DNA from 3 places in the Brevibacillus choshinensis genome. Region 3 is predicted to be linked to each of the others. Evidence: riboswitches for the same ligand, from Rfam matches in the RefSeq annotation. Region 3 holds a riboswitch; each other region holds the start of a gene.
The links. A riboswitch is a leader RNA that binds a small molecule or an ion and turns the genes downstream of it on or off. The one in region 3 is predicted to bind S-adenosylmethionine.
Positions count from the first base shown of each region.

Region 1: linked by a shared signal. The riboswitch ahead of JNE38_RS19675 (aminotransferase class I/II-fold pyridoxal phosphate-dependent enzyme) and the one ahead of JNE38_RS19045 (homoserine dehydrogenase) in region 3 are both predicted to bind S-adenosylmethionine.
Region 2: linked by a shared signal. The riboswitch ahead of metK (methionine adenosyltransferase) and the one ahead of JNE38_RS19045 (homoserine dehydrogenase) in region 3 are both predicted to bind S-adenosylmethionine.

Region 1 is NZ_CP069127.1:3,913,349-3,918,530, forward strand. Features, by position in the region: gene JNE38_RS19670 (trans-sulfuration enzyme family protein) at 1-727, opposite strand, end outside; gene JNE38_RS19675 (aminotransferase class I/II-fold pyridoxal phosphate-dependent enzyme) at 724-1,887, opposite strand; SAM riboswitch class I at 1,981-2,106, opposite strand; gene JNE38_RS19680 (pyridoxamine 5'-phosphate oxidase family protein) at 2,193-2,651, opposite strand; gene JNE38_RS19685 (DUF5665 domain-containing protein) at 2,828-3,127, shown strand; gene JNE38_RS19690 (hypothetical protein) at 3,134-4,549, opposite strand; gene JNE38_RS19695 (hypothetical protein) at 4,735-5,007, opposite strand; gene JNE38_RS19700 (YlaH-like family protein) at 5,017-5,182, opposite strand, start outside.
Region 2 is NZ_CP069127.1:5,694,911-5,700,092, forward strand. Features, by position in the region: gene metK (methionine adenosyltransferase) at 301-1,512, opposite strand; SAM riboswitch class I at 1,647-1,747, opposite strand; gene JNE38_RS28465 (hypothetical protein) at 1,801-2,247, opposite strand; gene JNE38_RS28470 (S8 family peptidase) at 2,275-4,839, opposite strand; gene JNE38_RS28475 (SLAP domain-containing protein) at 5,024-5,182, opposite strand, start outside.
Region 3 is NZ_CP069127.1:3,774,820-3,780,001, forward strand. Features, by position in the region: gene JNE38_RS19040 (aminotransferase) at 1-611, shown strand, start outside; gene JNE38_RS19045 (homoserine dehydrogenase) at 671-1,939, opposite strand; SAM riboswitch class I at 2,031-2,140, opposite strand; SAM riboswitch class I at 2,219-2,327, opposite strand; gene JNE38_RS19050 (DinB family protein) at 2,454-2,969, opposite strand; gene JNE38_RS19055 (sensor histidine kinase) at 2,999-4,282, opposite strand; gene JNE38_RS19060 (cyclase family protein) at 4,452-5,075, opposite strand.

The DNA of each region.
Region 1 (5,182 bases), 140 kb from region 3:
TCAAACCGCGCATCACCAGCCAGCAGTCCTGTACACCTAAGATGGCCCCCATCCCATTTTGGATAAAGTAGAGCTGCTCCCCCAAAGCCGCATCTTTGGTTACCGCCAGCCCTGCCACGACGTCACTGTGTCCCCCAATGAACTTCGTGGCGCTATGGATCACGATATCGGCACCCAATTCCAAGGGACGCTGGTAATATGGCGTCAAGAATGTATTGTCCACAATGACCAACAAATCATGCTCTTTTCCGATTTGACAGACTGCTGCGAGATCTGTCACTTTCAAAGTAGGGTTTGAAGGTGTCTCCAGATAAATACCACGTGTCGATGGCTGAATGGCCGCCCTGACTTCTTCCAGTTTGGTCGCGTCTACAAACGTCACGGTAATCCCCATCCGAGACAATACTCTCGTCAAGAAGCGGAATGTCCCTCCGTACACGTCCTCTGCCACGACTACATGATCCCCCGCCGAGAAAAGCATGAACACGCTGGAGATCGCTGCCATGCCGGATGCAAAAGCGAAACCGCGCTCTCCCCCCTCCAATCCGGCAATGGCGTCCTCCAAGGCTTGACGGGTAGGGTTTCCGGATCTGGCGTAATCAAACGTAGTCGGGCGGTCCAAATCAGCCTGATGAAAGGTGGACGCCTGATAGATCGGAACGGACGACGCGCCTGTGACCGAATCAAAGCACGATGTTCCATGCAGCACTTTTGTAGCAAAATTCATCGCACATTCCCTCCAACCGTCAGGCTCGCATCCAACGCCTCGCACAAATCCGCGATGAGGTCGTCTGGATGTTCAATCCCTACGGAGAGGCGGAGCAGCCGGTCACAGACACCTACGTACTCCCGAATCTCAGCCGGGATATCGGCGTGTGTCTGCGTCGCCGGGTATGTACACAGCGATTCTACGCCACCCAGACTTTCCGCAAACGAAACGATGCGCAGGTTTTTCAGGAAAGGCTTTACTTGATCAGCTGATCGTACACGGAAGGAAACCATCCCGCTGTAACCATTCGATTGCTTTTGCTGAATATCATGACCTGGGTGCTCAGACAGGCCCGGGTAAAAGACTTCTGTTACAGCAGGATGCTCACGCAGCTTGGCTGCGACAGCAAATGCATTCGCTTGATGGCGCTCCATGCGCAGTGCCAGCGTCTTCATCCCGCGCAAGAGAAGCCAGCAGTCTTGCGGCCCCAATACGGCCCCGATCGAATTGTGCAAAAAACGGATTTTTTCCGATAACTCTTGTCCTTTTGTCACGATCAAACCGGCAAGCACGTCATTATGTCCACCCAGATATTTGGTGGCGCTGTGCAGGACGATATCTGCTCCGAGCTCAAGTGGGCGTTGACAATACGGGGTCATGAAGGTATTGTCTACAATCGTCAGCAGGCCATGACTCTTTGCGATCTTCGCCACGCCGGCGATGTCGGTAATTTGGATCAGCGGATTCGTCGGAGTCTCCACGAGTATGGCTTTGGTCTGTGGCTTCACTGCCTGCTCCACCAATTCCAGATCACGCAGATCGACATAGCTAAACGAAAGTCCATAACGGGACAATACCTGCTCGAACAGCCGGTAGGTTCCCCCGTACAGGTCCAGTGAGACAATCAGATGATCTCCTTGGGAAAACAGCCCCATGACCGTATGGATAGCAGCCATGCCTGACGCACACGCGAACCCTCCGTCCCCCGCTTCCGCGCTCGCGATCGTCTCTTCCAAGACCGTGCGCGTCGGATTCGCAGTCCGAGTGTAATCAAATCCTGTGCTTTCCCCCAAAGTAGGATGGCGATAAGCTGTTGAGTAGTAGACCGGAAAGTTAACGGCCCCTGTTGTTTCGTCTTTTCCCACGCCCGCCTGAACTAGTTTCGTCTCCAAATGCATCTGATTTCTCTCCCTCCATAGTGTACGAGGGGCATGAAAAAAGCCCCCTTTCGTCTGAAAGAAGGCTTTGTTTACGTCGCCGTAAGCAAGACCTTCTCATCTTTCAGAGTTTGATAACTCTGCAGGAATTAGCACCATTATCTCCCTGTAACGTAAACCGTACAGGTGATTGGTTGCCGGGCATCATCGGGCCAGTCCCTCCGCCTCTCTGGATAAGAAGATTGCTATTCAATTTGATTGATCCTAATACTAATGGATGGATCACTGCCTTGTCAACAAGATTTTCCACTGGGAAGACATCCGCATCAATTTGCGTTTCTCAAGGCTTCCATCACTTGATTGTCGAGCTTGGCCGCTGCATTCTTGTCGTACGTTTTTTCATACTGCGGCTCAACGGAAATGCGGGAGCCGTAAAACATGATGTCCCGGACCGCTTCGATCTTGATTTCGACCATCGCCAGCTTCAGCGGCACACCCTCCAGCCGCTCTGTTTTTACCGCGGCACGACCGTTGATGGCAAAGGACGAACCCGCACCGATCAGATGCAATACCACCTGCGGCTCCTTGGCAATATTGGCCAGAATCCGCGAGCGATTATCGACAGCAAAACGAATGGTATCAACGGTTGCCGCATACGTCCACGACAAGGAACTGAGCGCTGGAGAGCCCGATTCATGATCGATCGTTCCCAGGGTAACAAAGCGCTCTTTCTGCAAAAGCTCAAACAATTCTTCCGACAGGGATTGGGAAACGGTTTCTGCCATTCCGATGCCTCCTCGAGTACGATTTGTACGTATATTGTACCCCCCTGCTGGGCGATAGGCAACGCTTCCGGTTCCTTGCTTCTCATTTCTTTTTTCCCTAAACTGGGTAATAGAGATAAACTTGATCCGAAACGGAGGTTTGTCGTGTGTCCCCTACTGACCGCCTGTTGGTCCAAATGGAGCAGTTGATGAAAGAAATCGAAGAAGTCCGCAAGCTCAATGAACGCATGGATAAAATCGCCATGTTCATGGAAGATATTCGTTTAGCCGATATCGTGCAAAATTACACAGCCCCGCGCAAGCTGCTCTGGATTAATTTCCTCGCAGGTCTTGCCCGGGGTCTGGGCCTTACTATTGGGACTGCTCTCGTGCTTGCCTTGCTTGGTTCGCTTTTAACTCAATTTTTATCCATACCGATCATTGGAGACTACATAAAGGAGCTCGTGGATTACGTGCAGCCCTATAATCAGCCGTAACGATCCTTAGTTGTCTTCGTCCTCGTCGTGGTCATCACGGTCATTGTCGTCGTCATCATCTTGGCCGTGTTGATTCCACTCCCCTTGCTTTTTCCAATATCCGTACGCGTTCCCGTTTGGTACGTGCTTCTCTTTTACTTTTTTGTCTTTTTTATCTTTCTTGTCTTTTTTATCATCGTCTTCGTCTTTGTTCGCTTGGTTCTCCATTGCCTCTGTGATGGCCTTTTTGATGCTTTCCGTCATGTCAGCCTGTTTGACCAGCTTGTCATCTACATACAGCTCGAGGCGAACCGCTTGCGCATCGAAAGAACCCTGCTTGATAGACAGCTTCAGGGAGTATTCCCCTTTGTCATTTGGCTTCACTTCTTGCTTTTTGCCATCCAGTGTTGTAACGAACAGCTTAACACCCTTATTCTTGGACCAGCCCACTACGGTTCCTTTGAGCTGAATGCTCTTGTTTTTCGGGTCGAGGGCAGCTGTTCCTGAGATTGCGTACGTTTTTACCGCTTCTTTGTCTGGAGCGTTTACGACTTCTACTGCGATAGAGTCAGAGTCGAGCTTTTCGCCGTTCTCATATACCTCGATCGTGGCTTTACCAGTCGTGGACTTGACTTCTTTCAATGTAACGCTGAAGCTGCCCACACCATCCCACAGCTTCTTCACCTTTGCATCGGCTTTTACTCCGTTGTACGTCACCGTCACTTTGTCTGCATCCAGCTTCACGATTCCCTTGACTTTCAGCTCTCCTTTTTTCGCATCGAGCACAGCCAGGTTATGTATGATCATATCCGCTTCTTCTTCGGCTTGCGGGATGACCTTTACCTTTTCGCTGTCGACGAGGGCAGTGCCAGCATAAGCGCTAACCGTCACGTATTGCTCCGTTGAGACGTCCAGGGAAGGGAAGGTCACCGTAAAGGAGTGCTCACTGGTAGGGACCACCTCGATATTATCGCCGTTCGGCTTTTTCACGACGATTTTGGTGACATCCTCGGTCACAATCCCTTTGACGTACACTTTTTTGCTCTGGGTTTGAGCGCTGACACTGACAATTTCCTCTTTTTCATCTGCGAACCGGACTTCCAGCCAAATGTCGCTGTAGTATTGGTTGTAGATCCGCTCCCACTCATCTTTGTTCTCTTCCATGTATGTTTGCAGCTTTGTGTTTAGCTTGATTTCATCCACAATAATGTACAAGTGGTCGGCCTGCGTCTTGAGCAGCAAGTTCAGCGTCTCGGGATCATTTTTGGCCAACTCTTTCAAGTTGTATCGGGTAACTTGCTTCCCTTCCTCGTTCATGACCACTTTTGTCGCACTCGGCGACCCAAACGAACTGGCATTCGCAAGGATCGGAGTAACTCCCCCAATGATGCCTACTGCAGCAACAACCGCTAGTACGGGCCTTTTCATGATTATTTTTTTCATCCTAGTTCCCCCTCTTCATTGCACAATCATCCCCTGTTGACTGGGGCATAGTTACTGACGACATTTTTCGCAGATAGGTTGCACGGATGGCAAAACCACAACTTTGTACCTAGTAACATCTAGACAAACGAAAAGCTCCACCTAGCGACTCCGAGGAAATCGGAGGCCGGGTAGAGCCTTTTTCTTTACTGATTGTATTTAGGTTCACTTTCAATGGCCTGCAGCAAGGATTCCACAACCTCCGCCGAATATCTTCCTTGCCATTCTTCGCCTGCTGACTGACCGTACAGGATATACCAGGGACCTTCGAGGCGATAACCAAGCCCCGTCATCTGATGGTCCTCACGCAAAAGCTCTGCAAAAAAGGACGCTGTCTCCTGTGCCGAGCGATCATCAGGCCGCGCGTCAGCAACCACTTGTATCTGTATCCAATTAAAGAGGGCGTCATCACGCTTCATTAGGGACCCTCACTTTCTTTGGGTTTGTTCAGGCTTGATTCGCAGCTTTACGATGACAAGAATCAAAATCGCCACCAACATCGCACTCTTTACAGGAAGCTGAACATCCAGAATGGCGAAAATCAAGGCACCCGCAAACAGCAGTATGTACAATAATATCGTCTTGAGAATCGGC
Region 2 (5,182 bases), 1.9 Mb from region 3:
CTGCTCTGCGCTTATGCTCTTAGACGTATCAACATGGGGAAAAGGTTGCACTTCCGGGACATTTCTTTTTTCTTCCTGTCCCCTTCCCATGATGCCTGCCGTCATAATAATCAATAAAAAGGTAACAAACACAATTAGGAAGAGCCTCTTGTTCGGCAAAAAAACCCCTCCTTACTTCCCCATAAGAAGATTCGACATAGTCCTACAAAATCCTTTGTATGCCAATCCCCAATAAATGGGCGGAGAACTGATCAAAAAAAGAGCCTAGCATGGTAACTAGGCTCTTTCGTCGGCTACTTCTTATTTCGCCAATGTTGCAGCGTCTTGTTTCAGTGCATCCGCTTTGTCTGTTTGCTCCCAAGGAACATTCAGGTCGTTACGGCCAAAGTGACCGTAAGCTGCTGTTTGCTTGTAAATCGGACGACGCAGGTCCAGTTGCTTGATGATACCAGCAGGACGCAGGTCGAAGTGCTTGCGAACCAGTTTCACGAGATCTTCCTCGGAAACAGTTCCTGTGCCAAATGTATCGACTGCGATGGAAACAGGTTGTGCTACCCCAATTGCATAAGCCACTTGGACTTCGCATTTGTCAGCCAGACCAGCTGCCACGATGTTTTTCGCTACATAACGAGCTGCGTAAGCACCGGAACGGTCCACTTTGGTCGGATCTTTACCGGAGAACGCACCGCCGCCATGACGTGCATAACCGCCGTAGGTATCTACGATGATTTTGCGGCCAGTCAAACCAGCATCCCCTTGTGGTCCGCCGATAACGAAACGGCCAGTTGGGTTGATGAAGTACTTGGTGTCTGCATCCAGCAGTTCTGCTGGAACAACAGGCTTGATTACGTGCTCGACAAGGTCTTTTTTGATTTGCTCGAGAGTAGTCTCAGGAGCATGTTGGGTAGAAATGACGATGGTGTCGATACGAACTGGTTTGTCGCCATCGTATTCAACCGTTACTTGTGTCTTACCATCCGGGCGCAGGTAGGACAGCGTGTCGTTTTTGCGCACTTCAGTCAGACGGCGAGCCAATTGGTGAGCCATGCTGATTGGCAATGGCATCAGCTCAGGTGTTTCGTTGCAAGCAAAACCAAACATCAGACCTTGGTCACCAGCGCCGATCGCTTCGATCTCAGCGTCAGTCATTTGGCCTTCGCGCGCTTCCAGAGCCTGGTCTACACCCAGCGCAATGTCAGCGGATTGTTCGCCGATTGCAGTGATGACACCGCAAGTGTCTGCGTCAAAGCCAAACTTTGCACGATCGTAGCCGATGCCGCGAATGGTTTCGCGAACCAGCTTTTGGATATCTACGTAAGTGTTGGTGGTGATTTCACCAGCAACCAGTACGAGACCCGTAGTTACGGATGTTTCGCAAGCGACACGCGCGTTTGGATCTTTGGACAGAATGGCATCAAGAATGGAATCGGAAATTTGGTCACAAATTTTATCCGGATGTCCTTCGGTTACGGATTCAGATGTGAACAGACGACGACCTTTTTGCAAAGCCATGAGAAAATTACCTCCTTTGACCTCATACAAATAGTGTGGTAGCCGAGTCAGGATTTTATCGACGTAAACGCAATAAAAAAACCTTTTCCAACAAGTCGGAGGAAAAGGTTTGAGCGCTTTTTGCTTCCTTCATCCTCTTATCGGCCAGAACAGATGTCCGTTCTGCTGGTTAGCACCGCTCTAGTCGGTTGCCGGGCTTCATGGGGCCAGTCCCTCCGCCTGCTCTGGATAAGAGTATCCATTACGGATTATAGAATAATTGTTTTTTTCTATGGTGTCAATAGACTTTTACCGCAGCTCATACTTTCCGCGAACCATGATGTGGGAAACGCCGTCGTAATTGGACGCAAGCCGCAAGCCGCGGTTATCGGAGCGTGCGATCAGCAGCAGGTGATTCGTGCCTACGACCGCTCCTCCTTTGAGGTCTACGCCAGCTGTCAGGTCTGTCAGGCCGTCGCCTTTGTTGCCCGCTACTGCTTGTACTTTCCCCGTGCGGACAATAAATTCAGTGCCTTCAAACCCGTACAGTGTCTGTCCAGGATTTACCTCCACGACCGTCAGCGTGCTCCCACCGCCGCCAGCTGCCTGAATTTGCTGATCCACATAACTTTTGGTTACGACCGGATCATCTACAGACCCCGGTACGCCGCCTACTCCATCTGCCATGGCCTGAGAGGCAAACAGTGCCGTACCTCCGATCGCTGCTGCAAGCAAGCCCTTTGTGACTGGTTTCATCAATGATTACCTCCCCAGATGTCGCTATTAGAATTTATAAGCCTTCGTAATCAGTACTACGACCTCTGCCCGCGTGGCGATTCCTTGCGGTTTGAACGTTGCACCGTAGCCGTTCAGCCAATTTCTCGAAGTGAGTGCTTCGATCGCCGGAGAAGCCCAGTGAGTCGTCGGTACATCCCGATAGCTGGACGTGCTGCGCTTGTACAACAACACATTATGCGCCCGCGCAATCATAGAGGCCATCTCGGCGCGTGTAATCGGCTGATCTGGTTTCATTTGCTTGTTCGGGTAGCCTTTCATAATCCCGACCTGATAAGCGATCCCCATGCTGTTGTAAGCCCAGTGCTTCTTGGACAAATCGCGGAAGGTCGTTTTGCCGGTATAGGATGAAGCTACCGGAAGTCCATCTGACCGCATCGCCTGGATGAGCATGGTGGCAAATTGTGCGCGAGTTACCGCTTGGTTGGGCTTGAATGTCGCATCGCTAAAGCCTTTGATAATGCCACGATTGCTCAGACGAACAATCTCCGAACGCGCCCAGTGAGTGGAAATATCGCGGTATCCGCCAACCAACATTTGCTGATTCACTGTCAACCGATACGAATCATATTTAAAGGGAACTCCACTATTCAGACGGATGTAATACTTCCCAGGTTTCAGACGAAGCCCTAAAATTTCCTTGCCCTGATCGGACAATTCCGCTACCTCATTGGTCGAAGCCAAGGCGTAGTTGAAGTTATTCCCATTGTACAAGGCGATTCTCACACCGGATGAGACCGGAACAAAAGGAGCTCGAACATAAACGTATGATTCCGTACTGACAGTAAATTGGAACCAGTCAGAATCGGTGGCGGTCGGCAAAGTTCCGGTCATGACGGTCCCGCCGGCTAACTGGGATGCCTGACGATATGTATCATTAGGCTCGTTCACATCTTTTTTCACAGGTGTAAAGCTGAGGTCCAAGCGGTATTCCCCATTCACCGAGTTTTGCTCATACTCGCTGATCCGCAAGAAATACTTGCCGGGCGAAACTTCTTTTTGGGCCCGCTCTGTCGGGTCATCACGATCCCCGTTGTCATATAGCGGATCCCATATCGTGCTTTTTCCCTGGTCCTGTTTTCCGATCGCCAGAACAGGGTCCATACGCTTGTTATCCGGCGTCACGGTCACATCCAGATGTCCGTATTCACGGACGTAATAGGAAAACCAGTCCTGGTCTCCATCGGTATGGAAGCTGCCGTTTACACTGATCTGATTGCCTACAAGCGGCCTGGCGGTGCCCATCGTGTCATTCGGTTCATTGCGGTCCGGGTTGATGCTGAACTTGCTGGTAAGCACGTAGGAAAAGGCATTCACGCCCCCGTTTCGCACCAGCCTGATGTCCATGCGCCCAGCCTTTGCCGGTACCGTAATCGTGTCCCCGTTCCCGATGTAATGAGTGACTGGTGTTCGATTTTCCGAATAGAAGGTAGCCGCCATAGGAGAAGATACAGTTGAGTTCACGGATGCTGTGAGACTGACTCTTCCATCGTACGGCACGTCCATTTTGAACCAGTCCGTCGTGTCATTCGGTCCCAGGTTGCCACGGATCTGCGACTCGATCGGAAAAGCCTTGGCCCGGGACTGAGTGTTGTTGGGCTCCAGAAAATCGTTGGACATGGGAGACATGACTGCTTTTTCCACATTCAACAAGCCATAGCCGGTCCGTCTGTCCCATCCAGTCTCCCCCAAATTGGTGGCCGTCTGATACAGCAGCTGCCGCACATCAATGGGCTTCAGCTTGGGGTATCTGGCCATGATCAATGCAGCAGCGCCCGCGACCTGTGGAGCAGCTGCCGACGTCCCGCTAAACGAGCCGTATTTGCCACCCAGCTTGGTGGTAAACACATTCAAGCCTGGAGCCATCAAATTCAACTCCGGCCCCGAATTCGACTCATAAATCGGATCGTTGTTGCTCTTCACACCCCCGACAGCAATCACGGTAGGATAGGCTGCCGGATAAGCCACCCGGTTCCCTTCGTTCCCACTCGCCGCCACTAGCACGGCTCCACTCGCCTCTGCCCGATTGATCGCGTTGGTCAGTGCTCTGGAATAGGACATGCTGCTGACGGACATGAGGATGACTTTGGCCCCTCGATCCAGCGCCGTGTTGATTCCTTTGGCAACAAGGTCGAGATCGGCGACAGCCTTGCTGTCCAGTACCTTGATCGGCAATACTTTGGCATTCCAGAGGACACCCGAGACTCCCATCCCGTTGTTCCCCTTGGCAGCCAGCACACCGATGACTTCCGTTCCATGCCCGTTGTCATCCTGAGCGGATCGCGCTGACGGCACCAGATTGATTCCCGGCAGCAGATTGCCTTTCAAATCAGGATGATTGTAGTCAGCTCCTGTATCCAGCACGGCAATGGTAATCGCGGTATTGCTGGTCACTGTTTTCCATGCCCGGTCTGCCTTGATCTGGTATAAATGCTGCTGGTTGTCGATGTAGTCATCGTTGGTAGCGTCCGCGGCCATCGTCGGATTGACATCAGCGATGGTCAGCGCGGTGCCTACGGCTAGTGCAAATGCTGCTCGAATCCATTTCTTCATGAAAAACAGTCCTTCCTTCTCTCCCCTGCCGGTATCGTGCAGTCTAAAAGGAATTCAGGTAAATTGACTTCTTTATCTTAGCATAGCGGAACAAAAGGGGGACTTGCAAGCTCGGAAATCCAATATTTGGAATGTTCAAGCGCTAAAAAGACCCTTTTCACCGTGGGCAAAAAGGGTCTCTTCATTATTGCAACAAACCTTTGTTGTTCTCCACTTCATGGTTGGCAGAAGGTTGCTTTTTACTTTGACGCGCTTTTGGGATGACGGCGGTAAGCTTGGTCATATCCACGTTATCTTGCTTGATGGAGGAAGCGGGAACTTCAAATGCCCACACTCGGTTGCT
Region 3 (5,182 bases):
GCGAGCTTCTGGAGGGAATCGTGGAAATCGCACGTTCCTGCGGGGCTTACCTGCTGTGCGACGAGGTGTATCGCAATCTTTTGCAGGAGGATGACCTCATCGTCCCATCCGTCGCCGATCTGTACGAAAAAGGGATCAGCACTTCTAGCATGTCAAAAGCCCTCTCGCTGGCTGGACTTCGCCTCGGGTGGATCGCGGCCCCACAGGATGTGATCGAGGAATGCATCAAGCACCGCGACTATACGACGATCAGTGTGGGGATGCTCGATGATATTTTGGCGGTACACGCCATGAAAAACTACGATCGGATTCTTGGACGCAATCGCAAAATCATCAAGGATAACCTAGCCATTCTGGATGCGTGGGTGGCCGGGGAGCCTTCCGTCACATACGTAAAACCGCGTGCAGGTACGACCGCGATGCTGAAAGTGGATCTTCCGGTTACATCCGTAGACTTTTGCAAGGGTCTGCTAAAGGAAACCGGCGCCTTCCTGACTCCTGGCAGCTGCTTTGATTTGGAAGGCTGGGTACGGATTGGCTATGCTTGCGAAACAGAAATGCTTCGCCAAGGACTGCAGAAAGTATCCGAGTACATCCGTTCCATTCGTTAACGAAACAAGGCTGTGGAGATATATTTCTCCGCAGCCTTTTGCATTCTGTAGGACGTGCTTCACTCAACGCTTCCTAGCAAGGGGAAGCATCGGACCTGCAAGCCAAAATCCGACTGTAACAATTCCTCGTGCTCTGCACGCATGCCGCTGGTGATCAATCCGGCACGCAGAACTCCTCCTAGGTCGAACTGTACCTTGAGCTTGTGTACGTCCACTCCCGCGTGACGCAAAAAGTGCAAAACGCGATCGGGCGTCGCCGCAGGTGCGGAGCCTTCCAGGTAACAGAGGGAATGGTCCCCGTTTTGCTGGGTTACCGAACCTGTCGCCGCCTCCGTTTCCTTCCACTCCGGATGCGGAGTGAACGGCTGTGTCAGCAGGTAAGCCAGGTCCTCCACGACTGCACTCGCAGTCGGCAATTCCCCTGCTCCTCTGCCTGTAAACAGAAGATCTCCCACAATATTCCCCGACAACTGCACAGCATTGAACGCGTCCTGGATTTGGGCCAGCGGATGGTTCGTCGGCAGCATGGTCGGCTCTACCGATAAGCGAATGCCTTCCGGAGCCTGCTGGGCCTGGGCGATCAGCTTGATCCGATACCCGAGCTCACTCGCGATGCGGATCTGCCCGGAGGTTAGGTCTGCAATGCCCCTCCTCTTCACCTCGGCGAGCGGCAGCGACTCTCCGTAGACGAGCTGAGCTAAAATGTACAATTTGTACATCGCATCAAAGCCTTCCACGTCCGAGCGAGGGTCCGCTTCGGCATAACCCAGCTCCTGCGCCTGTCTGAGAACCTCCTGGTACGGCAGCTGCTCGGTCTCCATTTTCGTCAAAATGAAGTTGGTCGTGCCGTTCAGGATACCGCGCACGCCGTTGATGTCATTGGTGCGGAGGAATTGGCGCAGAACGCTGAGGATGGGAATCCCGCCCGCTACACTCGCTTCATAAGCCAAATGGACCTGATGACGATTGGCCAGATCCACGAGCTCGGTTCCTCTTTTCGCTAGCAGCTCCTTGTTGGCTGTGACCACATGACATCCCTTTTCAATCAAAGCGCGGACATAATCATACGTCGGCTCGACTCCACCCATGACCTCCACCACAATGTCCACATCACTCTTGAGCACTTCTTCAAAGTCAGTGGTCAGCACAGATCTGTCAAGCTCCACGGCTCTTTCCTTTTCCGAATCGCGCACCAGCGCTTTGACGATCTCGATCCGTTTTCCCAAGCGTGAGGAAAGCTTCTCCTGTTGGGAGCGGATGGTTTTGATCACACCGCCACCTACCGTTCCCAATCCCAACAGCCCTACCTTAACAACTCCAGCACTCATCTCATTCACCCCATCAGCAGTCTGTCAAACAAAACAAACAAAAAACCTTCTTCGATAAGAAGAAGGTTGGTTGGCATCGCTGCATTCCCTCTCCTTATCTCCCAGGACGCAAGCATCCTGCAGGAATTGGCACCTTGTCACCTACTACGTGACGGTTGCCGGGCTTCATCGGGCCAGTCCCTCCACCTCTCTGGATAAGAAAGTATGTAGTTTTGAAGAAATCAAAAAAACCTTCTTCGATAAGAAGAAGGTTCTCATTCACGTATACGAGTGACCCGCTTCTTATCTTTCGAGACGTACAGTCTCGCAGGAATTGGCACCTTGTCACAAACTTCATGACGGTTGCCGGGCTTCATAGGGCCAGACCCTCCACCTCTCTGGATAAGAACTAGTATGCTGTTGAAGTTTATTCTAAGAAATTCCATCCGATCCGTCAACACAAAATTCACGCTATTTCGGAACGAATGCACCCAAGCCGCCCTGAATGATTGAAGCGAAACTGGCGGAGCTATTTCTAGAGATGATATCTTTCCGAAAGAAGCTTGCGGTGATGGAGCTCATGGCCCGCGATGATGTAGGCCAATGCCCTCGCCGAGAGTTCGCTGTTATTGGCAAGCCCCCTGCGCGTCCAGGCTTCCTCGGGCACCCCATTTATGAGGGCAAGCGTGGATCCGCGCACCGCCCGGAACTCCTCCAGCAGCGCTGACATCGGACGCGAGTCAAAGGAGCCCTGAAGCACATAAGCCTCATCTTCATATCCGGCCAAAGGAGTCTCGTCTCCTCTGGCAATCCTCAGCAAACGATAGCTCATGATTCTCTCCGTGTCGATGAGATGTCCGAGCACTTCTTTTACCGACCATTTTCCAGGAGCGTAACGGAAAATCTCCTGCTCATTTGTAAGACCAGAGAGCATCATTGCGGTTTCCTCCAGCTGACGGGATAACCATTCTGGCAAACTCCCATCTGGAACCAGAGCAATGTATTTCCCATAGTAAGCGGCGTATTCGTCACTTGTCGGCCGATTCATCATCTTATCTTCCTCCTTTTGATTGGTTGCGATCAACCCGTACTGGCAGCCGGCGCCTCCTCTTCAAAGTCATACAGCGGGAGTGATATGGTAAAACGAGTCCCCGCTCTCGGCTCGCTTTGAACAGCTACAGAGCCCCCGATAGCGCGAATCACCTGAAAAGAGTAGGTCAATCCGAGGCCAGTGCCGCTTGATTTCGTAGAATAATAAATAGACCCGAGTCGACTGATCTGGTCAGCACTCATTCCCACTCCGTTGTCCTTGATGATCAAAAGTACGCTTCGGTCAGCCAGATTCAGACTGATTGACACCTTGGCATGCGGAATTTCCACGCAAGCTTCGATCGCATTTTTTATAAAATTCATGAGTACCTGTTTGACCTCATCCCCATTTGCGATGATCCATACAGGGACCACCGGCTTATGCTCCAGCTCGATCTCAACATTGCTCATGATGGCATAAGACGACATGACGTCCATGATCACCTGCACATGCTGCGATAGATTGGTTTTTCCTGTTTGCTTGCCCGGAGGCTTGGAGATGGATAGATATTCGGATAGCACCGTTTCGGTTCGATCGATTTCCATGAGACTGATGTCGATGTATTGTTCCATCTTTCCGTGCTCCAACGAGCCGTACCGTATCAACTGCAGAAAGCCTTTGACAGCGGTGAGCGGATTCCGGACCTCATGAGCGAGAGAGGCAGCTACATGGCTGATCGCCTCGAACTTTTCATTTTGTGAATAGGTGATAAAAATGGCTTTATCGGCAATCGCCTTGTGAAACAACGTCGTCAAGAGCCAGATGCCAACCATATATTGAAGGGGAAAAACCACTAGATGTTCCAAGAGGTAATTCTGTACCAGGTCTGGATGGTTCACGTACAAAATAAAAGTAGGATGGATGGATAAGACGATCCCAGCCATACAGGTGACGAGCGATGTCCGTCGCGTGTTTTTATAAACCTGGTTAAACAGTAAGGACAAGAAAAACGTGCACAAAAAAATGCTGGAGCCCACCCAAATGCCTTCTCCTCCCATGTACAATCGATAGAGAAAAAATTCCACCAGGAGAATGCAACCCGTTTGCAAACCGCCAAATACCACTCCAAAGTACATGATGATGTGGCGGACATCAAAATAAAAACCAGAACCCATGCTGCACGAGAAGGTCATGGCCAATAACAGGGAAAGAGAGCTCGTCGCGATGATAAATTTTTTGCTGTAATTTTGAAGTTTGTCCCGGTAGTAAACGTTAAACAGGATAAAAGGTAAAAGAGCGAAGAAGAGCTGCAGCATTACGTGCTTCATAATCATGACCGGGATCGCCTCTTCGTCTTCATTTTACTAGCCACTATTACCTTCTAAAATGGCATGAGTTCGATATGTTCTTGATTCGATACTTTTTTTAGGATTCCTTCAAATGGAAAAGGTGGAACATATGCATATTTTTGCTTTATAGAAGGTAACGCTGCGCTAGAGGTGTCTACGTGGTCGTGACGCCTTCCAAAAGCAAGACTCTAGCAGGCGCAGCATCTGTCCCGACCAGCTTTAGAGGGGCGGCCACCATGAAGTAATCCCCTTGGGGTACTTCCTTCAAACGCAAGCCTTCGATAATAATGACGTTGGCTGCAAACAATGTTTTGTGCGTGGGGTGACCTTCCTGACTGCGCTCGATTCCGAGGGCATCTGTTCCCAACCCTCGCACTCCCAAGCTCGCCAAGTATTCGGCTCCATCCATGGCCAAATACACGAATTCAAATGAAAACGCCTCATCCCATGAGTTCTTCGTTTTGAACAGGAGGAAATCGTCCGTGCCAATGGAAAACGGCTCCAGGTCTGCACGGGTAATTTTGTCCTCTACATGGGTGAGATCCAACACTTTGCAGGATCCCACCAATTTCTCCAACGCAATCGTTTCAAAGGTTTCTCCATCCGTTACCATGTGAAGCGGCGCATCCACATGCGTGCCCGTATGGACGTCCAATTCAATTCGGGACTCCGTCACGTAGCCATTGGTGACAGGCTTGATTCTCGGTTGTTTCTCCGGTTTGTTTTTGTACACCGTCATTCCTTCATAAATCGCGCCTGTTACATCGTACATCTTCATCGCATTCGCCCCCCAATTCATTCTCACCATGACTGCATAACAGCTTTTTCACCATCTATTCCCTGAAGATTCGGAAAGCAGCGACTCCTAACCTTACGTCCGCTTCT